Regions from separate parts of the Kitasatospora sp. NPDC001527 genome, predicted to be linked through region 1. Evidence: riboswitches for the same ligand, from Rfam matches in the RefSeq annotation. Region 1 holds a riboswitch; each other region holds the start of a gene.
What was found. A riboswitch is a leader RNA that binds a small molecule or an ion and turns the genes downstream of it on or off. The one in region 1 is predicted to bind cyclic di-AMP.
Positions count from the first base shown of each region.

Region 1 (3,253 bases):
GATGGCCACCGCGGCGGTGGACGCGCTGCTGGAGGAGGTCGGCGGCAACGCCGCGCAGCGCGGGGAGTTCATGTTCCAGCCGGAGCTGGTGATGCGCGGCTCGACCGGCGCCCGCGCGCGCTGAGCAGCCGTGTACTGAGCGGCCCGTGCGCCGATCAGGGTGCCGAAGGGGCCCGGGAGCGGATGTGCTCCCGGGCCCCTTCGGCGTTGCGGCCGCTCAGCCCTCCTGGGCGACCGGGCGGTCCTGGATGACCCGGTGGCCGTCGGCGGCGTCGCCGGTGCGGGTCTCGGTGCGCCGGCCCCGCTCCAGGTAGTCGCGGAGGATCAGTTCGACGGCGTCCTGCGGGTTCCTGGTGCCGGACAGCATCATCGCGTCGATCGCGAGGTTGGCGTCGAGCGTGACGGTGACCTGGGCCATGGTGACTCCTCCTCGGGTGCAGGGCAGCAGCATGCCCGGTGCGGCCCCGGTTTGACCATGGCCGCTCTTCGCGCGCCCGCGTCCGGGCATGCCGCGGCCCCCGGGGAGGAGCGACCGGACTCTCCCCGGGGGCCGCGGCGTGACGGGATCAGACCCGGCCGGCGAAGTCCGGCGCCCAGTTGGCGACGGTCTGCGTCCGCACGCCCGAGCTCGGGTTGGCGGCCTCGACGTACTTGCCGTCGCCGATGTACAGCGCGACGTGGTAGACGCCGGAGTCCTTGCCGTTGTTGGACCAGAACAGCAGGTCGCCCGGCTTGAGGGCGTCCAGCGAGACGTGGGTGGACGCGGCGGCCTGGTCGGCGGCGACGCGCGGGACGGAGATGCCCGCGGCGCGCAGCGCGGCCTGGGTCAGGCCGGAGCAGTCCCAGCCGCCGTTGCCGGTGCCGCCGTAGACGTAGGCCTGGCCGACCTTCGACTGGGCGAAGGCGACGGCGGCGGCCATGCTGCCGGTGGCCGTCGGGGCCGGCGCCGGGGTCTCGGCCTGCGCGGCGGGCTTGTTCGCCGGCTTGGTGGCCGGGGTCTGGGTCTGGGTCTGCGCGGACGGAGCCCGGGTGTCGCCCTGGGCGCGGTTGAACCAGTCGAAGCCCTGGCCCTGGGCACGGTCGCCCAGGCTCAGCCGCTGGCCCGGGTAGATGGCGTGCGGGCCGTCGGTCAGGGTGGCGCGGTTGAGCTCGTACAGGCGCTGCCAGCCGCCCTGGACGTGCTGCTCGTCGGCGATGGTGGACAGCCAGTCGCCGGCGGCCACGGTGTAGGCCTCGGAGGCCCGCTGGCCGCTCTGCTGACGCCACTGCCGGTCGCTCTGGCGCTGCTCGGCGGCGGGGGCGGTGCCGGGCGCGGTGGTGGCGGCCTGCGGCTGCGCGGCGGGCTTGCCCGCCGGCTTGGCGGCCGGGGCCTGCGCGGCGGGGGACTGCGCGGCGGGGGTCTGCGCGGCCGGGGCCTGGGTGGCCGGCTTGGCGGCGGCGGAGGTGTCCACCGCGGCCGGGGTGCCGCCCTTGGTCAGACCGGCCTTGACCGAGCAGACCGGCCAGGCGCCGGGGCCCTGCACGGCCAGGACCTTCTCGGCGATCGCGATCTGCTGGTCCTTGGTGGCGAGGTCGGCGCGCGCGGCGTACGCGGTGCCGCCGAACCCGGACCAGGTGGAGTTGGTGAACTGGAGGCCACCGTAGAAGCCGTTGCCGGTGTTGATGCTCCAGTTGCCGCCGCTCTCGCACTGGGCCACCTTGTCCCAGGTGGCGACGGAGGCGGCCGAGGCGGTGCCGGCGGTCAGGCCGGGGACGGTGAGGCCGATGCCCGCGACGCCGAGGGCGGCGATCGCGCGACGGGTACGGCCGGACAGTCGGGTGCCGTTGGTGGGCAGCATGAAGACGTGGTCCTCTCCCACGCCTGCGAGGTGAGCTGTCGGATTCGGGCCGGAGTTGCCCGGCCGCGCTGTGGACGCGGCTTCACCCCTAGCCCGGGGCCGGTCCGAGGACCGGTCCTGGGCGAACTACCTGTGGTTCCCCCGCTCCTGCCGTGGTGCATTGCGCTGCCAGCGCGCCCGACGGCAGGACTCGGCGTCGCGGACGTGCTGGGTCCGTGTGGCCACGAACGGGGAGCACGTTAAGCAGAGGCGCGTTCAAACCGCAAACATGTGTGACGCTCGTCACGGTTTGCGAAATCCGTGCTGAGCGGCTGTCCTTCATGATCAGAAATGACCGGTTTTCCGCAACGCCGGTCGTGGCCAACGCAACTGCCTATGCTTCAGAGCGTCGGCGGCGCGCCGGCACCGCCGCAGCCGTCCGGAGAGAGGGCTACGCACCGATGGGCATCGACGAGGAGCCGAACACCCCCCGTCCGGCCGCCCGGCCACGCGGAGCGCATCGCCGGGCAAAGCACCGCAGAGCGGACATCCCGACCGAACCGTCCCGAACTCACTTGACCCGCCGGGCACTACTGCGCTGGCTGGCCGTCGGCACCGCCTTCGCGGCGATCAGCGGCGAGGAGATCCTGCGCCGCTCGCTGACCGGCGAGACCCGGTTGGTCACCCCGGCCGCGGTCATCGGGACCACCCCGACCGAGGCCGCCGGCCCGATGGGCTCCGACGGCGGCCACGGCGCCGCCCCGCCGGACGGCACCGGCCCCCCGGGTACCGGCGCCCCCGAGCAGCCCGCCCCCGCGCCCACCGTCGACCAGGGCGGCCGCCGCTGGTCCGACCGGGCCGGCTGGGGCGGCAGCCCGCCGGGACCGCGCAGCGCGGTGCGGATCACCGACCGGGTCCTGCTCGACACCGACGCCGAGGTCGGCTCCCTGCTGGTCGAGCCGGGCGGCGCGCTCACCTTCGCCGCCGACCGCACCGTCACCCTCGCCGCCGCCGGGAACGTCGAGGTCCGCGGCGCCCTGGCCCTCGCCCCCGACGGCGGCCACGTCCACACCCTGCGCTTCCCCGGCGTCGACGAGAAGCGGTTCCAGGGCGACGGCATGAAGGTGGTCGACACCGACGTCGGCCTCTGGGTCACCGGCGCCGGCTACCTGCGGCTGGACGGCGCCGCCAAGACCGCCTGGGTCCGCGCCGACCGCGAGCTCGGGGCCGGCGACACGGTCGTCAACCTCACCTCCCCGCCGGCCGGCTGGCTGCCCGGCGACGAACTCGCCGTCACCCCGACCGGCCCGCCCGACCAGGAGGGTTTCGCCGCCGGCTACGACCTCGTCACCATCCGGTCCGTCAGCGGAACCACCGTCACCCTGGATGCCCCGCTGCGGTACGCCCACCCCCGGGTCGCCGCCGGAGGGGGCGTC
Region 1 is NZ_JBEPAM010000069.1:16,441-19,693, reverse strand. Features, by position in the region: gene ABT238_RS35760 (LacI family DNA-binding transcriptional regulator) at 1-124, shown strand, start outside; gene ABT238_RS35755 (hypothetical protein) at 218-418, opposite strand; gene ABT238_RS35750 (transglycosylase family protein) at 567-1,859, opposite strand; cyclic di-AMP (ydaO/yuaA leader) riboswitch at 1,846-2,006, opposite strand; gene ABT238_RS35745 (hypothetical protein) at 2,393-3,253, shown strand, end outside.

Region 2 (3,253 bases), on a different contig from region 1:
TCGACCCGCCGGACCACACCCGGCTGCGCCGGCTGGTGTCCAAGGCGTTCACGCCGCGCCGGGTGGCGGCGTTCGAGCCGCGGGTGCAGCAGCTGACCGACCGGCTGATCGACGGCTTCGCGGCCCGCGGGTCCGCCGACCTCATCCACGAGTTCGCGTTCCCGCTCCCCATCTACGCGATCTGCGACCTGCTCGGGGTGCCCGCCGAGGACCAGGACGACTTCCGGGACTGGGCCGGGATGATGCTGCGACACACCAAACCGGGCCACGGCAGCGGTCAGCGCGGCGGCGTGGGGCGCGCGGTGAAGCGGATGCGGGCCTACCTGGCGGAGCTGATCCACCGCAAGCGGGCGGACCTCGGCGACGACCTGATCTCGGGGCTGATCCGGGCCAGCGACCACGGCGAGCACCTGACCGAGAACGAGGCCGCGGCGATGGCCTTCATCCTGCTGTTCGCCGGCTTCGAGACGACGGTCAACCTGATCGGCAACGGCGTGTACGCGCTGCTGCGCAACCCGGGGCAGCGCGCCCTGCTCCAGGAGTCGGTCGGCCGCGGCGAGAGCGCGCTGCTGGAGACCGGGATCGAGGAACTGCTGCGCTACGACGGGCCGGTGGAGCTGGCCACCTGGCGGTTCGCGGCCAGTCCGCTGACCATCGGCGGGGTGGAGATCCCGGTCGGCGACCCGGTGCTGGTGGTGCTCGCGGCGGCGGACCGGGACCCGGCGCGGTTCGCCGACGAGAACACCCTGGACCTGGCCCGGACGGACAACCCGCACCTGGGGTTCGGGCACGGCATCCACTACTGCATCGGCGCGCCGCTGGCGCGGCTGGAGGGGCGGGCCGCGCTGGCCACCCTGCTGACCCGGCTGCCGGACCTTCGGCTCGCCGCCGACCCCGGGGACCTGCGCTGGCGCGGTGGTCTGATCATGCGTGGACTTCGTGAACTTCCGGTGGAATTCACGCCGGAGAAAAGGCCTGACCTGGCCGTTCCCGGCGGCGCCTGCGAGGCCTGACGGACACCCACGACACGCTGACGGATGCTCTCCGAACCGTGTTTCACAGGGGTCTGAACCCGCATCAATCCGGACATACCGCTTCGGTTGGTAGGCAATCCATCACGTGACGTGATGTTCGTGTGATATCGACGATATGAGCTTGTGATTGCTCTGAAGATCTGTCTACTCTCCGTGGAGCCCGCCGCTGCGGGCCCCGTCCGCGGAACGCCGAGTCCTGCCCGCCGCGTCACGGGAAACCGACCAGAACCCTGGGCAGGGGCGGGGGAACCAGGTTTCGTGCCGTCTCCCACGGCTAGGGGTGAAGCCGCCTCCGCGCGGCCGGGCCACCTCCCGGTCCGAACCCGACAGCTCACCTCGCAGGCGTGCGGAGAGGGACCTCGTCATGCTGTTCGTTGGAACCGGTCGTCACCGTCGCCGTACCCAGGCCGAGAAGGCCATCGCCGTCGCCGGTGTCGCCGGCGTCGGGCTGGCCATGCCCATCCTGAGCGCCACCGGCGCCTCCGCCGCCCCGGTCTCCACCTGGGACGCGGTCGCCCAGTGCGAGAGCGGCGGCAACTGGAGCATCAACACCGGCAACGGCTTCTACGGCGGCCTCCAGTTCACCCCCAGCACCTGGAAGGCGTACGGCGGCGCCGCCTACGCGCCGCAGGCCAACCAGGCCTCGAAGGCGCAGCAGATAGCGGTCGCCGAGAAGGTCCTCGCCTCGCAGGGCCCGGGCGCCTGGCCGGTCTGCTCCAAGAAGGCCGGCCTGAGCAAGGGCGGCGCCCCGGCGGCGGTCGACACCTCGACGGACGCCAAGCCGGCCGCCCCGAAGCCGCAGGCCCAGCCGCAGCAGCAGACCCCGAAGGCCGCCGCCCCGAAGCCGGCCGCCGCTCCGCAGGCCCAGCCGCAGCAGCAGGCCGCCAAGCCGCAGGCCCGGCAGTACGCGCCGCAGAGCGCCCAGCAGCAGCCCAAGCAGCAGACGCCGCAGCCCAAGCAGCAGGCCCCGCAGGTCCAGCAGCAGGCTCCGCAGTCCCCGGCCTTCTCCGGCAAGGCCGGCTGGGACGCCGACGCCAAGGTGTACTGGTACCAGAGCAACGGCGCCTGGTACTGGACCAGCCACCAGAGCGTCTACCAGCAGTACGCCGGCCAGGCCGCCCAGAGCGCCCCCGCCGCCCCGCAGCAGTCGGCCGGCCAGGGCTACACCGTCCGCTCCGGCGACACCCTCGCCGGGATCGCCGCCGGCCAGGGCGTCTCCGGCGGCTGGCACGCCCTGTACGACGGCAACCGCGGCACCATCGGCGCCGACCCGAACCTGATCGTCCCCGGCCAGGTCCTGACCCTCGGCTGACACCCGTTCGACCGGCGAGGTCCGGCCGAGCGGACGGAGGGGGCCGATTGGGCCCCCTTCGTCCGCATCCGGACCTCTCCGGCCGGGCAACCAGGTGAACTACCGGTGGGTAGCCGGGCCACACGCTGAGACGGAGCCGAGGTCGACGTGGCCCGGACAGCCCGTGCGGTTAGGCTCTGGTCGTAACGACTCCGCAATCGTCCGGCCGACTGCACCCACCGTCAGCCGAACCTGCTTCCGCTAGGAGATGCCTCGTGCCGTCCATCGATGTCGTCGTAGCCCGTGAGATTCTCGACTCGCGCGGCAACCCCACGGTCGAGGTCGAGGTCGGCCTCGACGACGGCAGCACCGGCCGTGCCGCCGTCCCGTCGGGTGCCTCCACCGGTGCCTTCGAGGCGCTGGAGCTCCGCGACGGCGACAAGAACCGCTACTTCGGCAAGGGCGTGGAGAAGGCCGTCCTGGCCGTCATCGAGCAGATCGGCCCGGAGCTGGTCGGCTACGACGCCACCGAGCAGCGCCTGATCGACCAGGCCATGCTCGACCTGGACGCCACCCCGGACAAGTCCTCGCTCGGCGCCAACGCCATCCTGGGCGTCTCGCTGGCCGTCGCGCACGCCGCCTCCGAGGCCAGCGACCTGCCGCTGTTCCGCTACCTGGGCGGCCCGAACGCGCACGTCCTGCCGGTCCCGATGATGAACATCCTCAACGGCGGCTCGCACGCGGACTCCAACGTCGACATCCAGGAGTTCATGATCGCCCCGATCGGCGCGGAGTCCTTCTCCGAGGCCGTCCGCTGGGGCGTCGAGGTCTACCACACCCTCAAGGGCGTGCTGAAGGAGCGCGGTCTGTCGACCGGCCTGGGCGACGAGGGCGGCTTCGCCCCGAACCTGGACTCCAACCGCGAGGC
Region 2 is NZ_JBEPAM010000023.1:103,064-106,316, forward strand. Features, by position in the region: gene ABT238_RS21535 (cytochrome P450 family protein) at 1-1,013, shown strand, start outside; cyclic di-AMP (ydaO/yuaA leader) riboswitch at 1,245-1,393, shown strand; gene ABT238_RS21540 (transglycosylase family protein) at 1,399-2,346, shown strand; gene eno (phosphopyruvate hydratase) at 2,601-3,253, shown strand, end outside.
Region 2: linked by a shared signal. The riboswitch ahead of ABT238_RS21540 (transglycosylase family protein) and the one ahead of ABT238_RS35750 (transglycosylase family protein) in region 1 are both predicted to bind cyclic di-AMP.

Region 3 (3,253 bases), on a different contig from region 1:
AGCGCCCCGGGCAGGCGAGTCACCGCCCCGTCGCCGGTCAGACGGCGGGGCTCTCGCCGTGCTCGGCCCGGGTGGCGGCGGGGTGGCCGGGGTCCAGGGGCGGGGCGTTGGTGGCGCACGCGTAGCGGCAGTCCGGCTCGGCCACCGGGTGCGCGTCCTCCGGGGCCAGGACGTTGCCGTGCACGGTGACCAGCGCGATCAGACCGCCGGCCACGAGCAGCCCGGCGCAGATCAGCATCGCCGTGCGGAAGGCGGAGTCAACCGCGTCGGGGACCCGGTAGGCGTCGCCGCTCAGGCCGGCCAGCGCGGGCAGCGCGGCGACCGCCAAGAGGCCGGCCGCCCGGGCCGCGGCGTTGTTGACGCCGCTGGCGATGCCCGCGTGCCGCACCTCCACCGCCGCCAGCACGGTGGCGGTCAGCGGGGCGACCAGCAGCACCATGCCGCTGCCCATCACCGCGGCGGCGGGCAGCACGTCCGTCCAGTACGAGGCGTCGGGGCCGATCCGCAGCATCAGCAGCACGCCCGCCGCGCAGAGCATCGGGCCGACGGTGAGCGGCAGCCGGGGGCCGATCCGCTTGCCCAGCTGGCCGGCCCGGGCGGACAGCGCCAGCATGATCACGGTGATCGGCACCAGGGCCAGCCCGGAGACCAGCGGGGAGAAGCCGGAGACGATCTGCAACTGGACGACCAGCAGGAAGAAGACGCCGCTGAACGCCGCGTAGACGGCGAGGGTGACCAGGTTCACGGCGGTGAACAGCCGTGAGGAGAAGAGGCCGAGCGGCAGCATCGGCTCCGGGGTGCGGCGCTCGACGGTGATGAAGGCGGCGCCCAGCAGCAGGCCCGCCACGCCGGTGACCCAGACCACGGCGGACAGGCCGTTCCCGGCGGCGGTCAGCGCATAGGTGACCGTGCCCAGCGCCAGGGCGGCCAGCACCGCGCCGAGCACGTCGAAGCGGCCGGTCGCGGACTCGTCCCGGCTCTCCGGCACGTGCCGGGCGGAGACCACCACCACCAGCGCCGCCAGCGGCAGGTTCAGCAGGAAGATCCAGCGCCAGCCGGGCCCGTCCACCAGCCAGCCGCCGAGGAACGGGCCGACCGCCGCCGAGACCCCGCCGAACCCCGACCAGAGGCCGACGGCCGCCGAGCGGTCCTCCGGGTGGAAGACCGCCTGGAGCATCGCCAGCGAGCCGGGGGTGAGCAGCGCCCCGCCGATGCCCTGCACGGCACGCGCCAGGATCAGCACCTCGATGGTGGGCGCGGCGGCGCAGGCCGCGGAGGCGGCGGCGAACCAGACCACGCCGAGCAGGAAGACCCGGCGCCGGCCGTACCGGTCGCCGAGCGCTCCGCCGAGCAGGATCAGGCCCGCCAGGGTGAGCAGATAGGCGTTGAGCGTCCATTGCAGGGCGTCGAGCTGGGCGCCGAGATCGGCGCCGATCCGGGGCAGCGCGACGTTCACGACGGTTCCGTCGAGCATCGCCATGCTGGAGCCGAGCACCGTCGCCAGAAGTACCCAGCGACCCCGCGCGGTGCTCAACCGCAGGGTGCCGGCCTCGGAGGTGGCCACGGCCCATGGTCCGTCCCGCGGGGCCGACGTGACAAGGGTCACCGGGGGTGTGTCGGGGGATCTCCGCTGCGTGAGTGATCGTGTGCGTACCGACTCCGATGTCGGCGCAGGGTCGTGGATCACCTGCGCACTGTGAATGGATTGTGTGCGTACTGTGCATGCCTTTTCGGCGGAGTGTCACGGGGGTGCGGACTTTGGTCCCGGGTCGTGGAGATCGACATTGCTTCACCCGAACGGATGAGTTTTAGTTCAGCGACCGCCCGGCGTCAGCCCGGGTGGCCACCGGGTGGAACGCCTAGTCCTGCCGCTGCCCGGTGGTACGCAACGAACTCTGTACGGCAGGAGCGGGGGACCCACAGGTAAGTCGCCGGACCCGAATTCTTCGCGGACCGGCTTGGGGTGAAGCCGCCTTTCACGCGGCCGGGCAACTCCAGCCCGAACCCGACAGCTCACCTCGCAGGCGTCGGAGAGGACATTTTCCATGCCCGCACAGGCTCGTCGTATCGCCCTGCCCCGCGCCGCCCGGATCGGCATCGCCACCGCCGTCACCGGTGCCGCCTTCGCCCTCCCGCTGGTGACCACCGTCACCGCCCAGGCCCACGAGGTCCCGGCCGCCCCGGCCGCGAAGACCGCTCCGGCCGCGAAGACCGCTCCGGCCGCTCCCGCCGCCCCGGCCGCCCCGGCCGCCGCCCCGGTCGCGGACAGCTACAAGGTCGTCGGTGGGGACACCCTCTCGAAGATCGCCGCCGCGAAGAACGTGGACGGCGGCTGGCAGGCGCTGTACGAGCACAACCGCTCGGTCATCGGCGCCAACCCGAACCTCATCTTCCCGGGCCAGCAGCTCGCGCTCGGCGCCAAGGCCGCCCCGGCCGCCAAGCCGGCCGCGCCCGCCGCCAAGCCGAAGGTCTCGCAGGACGCGGTGAAGCCGGCCGCCCCGAAGCCGGCCGCCCCCGCCACCACCGCCGCCAAGCCGGCCGCCCCGGCCGTCAAGCCCGCCGTCCAGCCCCAGACCGTCGCCGCCCCGGTGGCGACCCCGGTCGTCGCCGCCACCTCCGGCTTCGTCGCCCCGCTGGCCAACCCGAAGCTCGGCACCGCCTACGGCGTGGCCGGCTCGATGTGGGCCTCCGGTCACCACACCGGCGCCGACTTCGTCGCCTCGACCGGGACCCCGCTGCGCGCCATCGCGGCCGGCACCGTGGTGAAGGCCGGCAACGGCGGCGCCTACGGCAACGAGGTCGAGATCAAGCTCGCCGACGGCAAGTACGCCCAGTACGCGCACCTGTCCTCGATCGGCGTCAAGGTCGGCCAGACCGTCACCGTCGGCCAGCAGATCGGCCTCTCCGGCGCGACCGGCAACGTGACCGGCCCGCACCTGCACTTCGAGGTCCGCACTGGCTCGGAGTACGGCTCGGACATCGACCCGATCGCCTACCTGCGGGCGCACGGCGTCTCGATCTGACCCTCGGGCCGGATCGCACCAGCCACCGCTGGGTGCGGGGCGAAACGACTCCTCCGGAATGGTCATGTCGGGTGACCGCTCGACCGGGTGATCGCCGCACCTCCAGTGGACCGACGGGCGCGGGACACGCCCGTCCGGCCGGCCCGGTTCGCGAGACCTCTCGCGGGCCGGGCCGGCCGTCGCCGTTTCCGGTCGAACGGGACGACCGGGGCTTCGAACGGCGCGTCAAC
Region 3 is NZ_JBEPAM010000026.1:36,703-39,955, forward strand. Features, by position in the region: gene ABT238_RS22780 (MFS transporter) at 38-1,564, opposite strand; cyclic di-AMP (ydaO/yuaA leader) riboswitch at 1,875-2,042, shown strand; gene ABT238_RS22785 (M23 family metallopeptidase) at 2,046-3,023, shown strand.
Region 3: linked by a shared signal. The riboswitch ahead of ABT238_RS22785 (M23 family metallopeptidase) and the one ahead of ABT238_RS35750 (transglycosylase family protein) in region 1 are both predicted to bind cyclic di-AMP.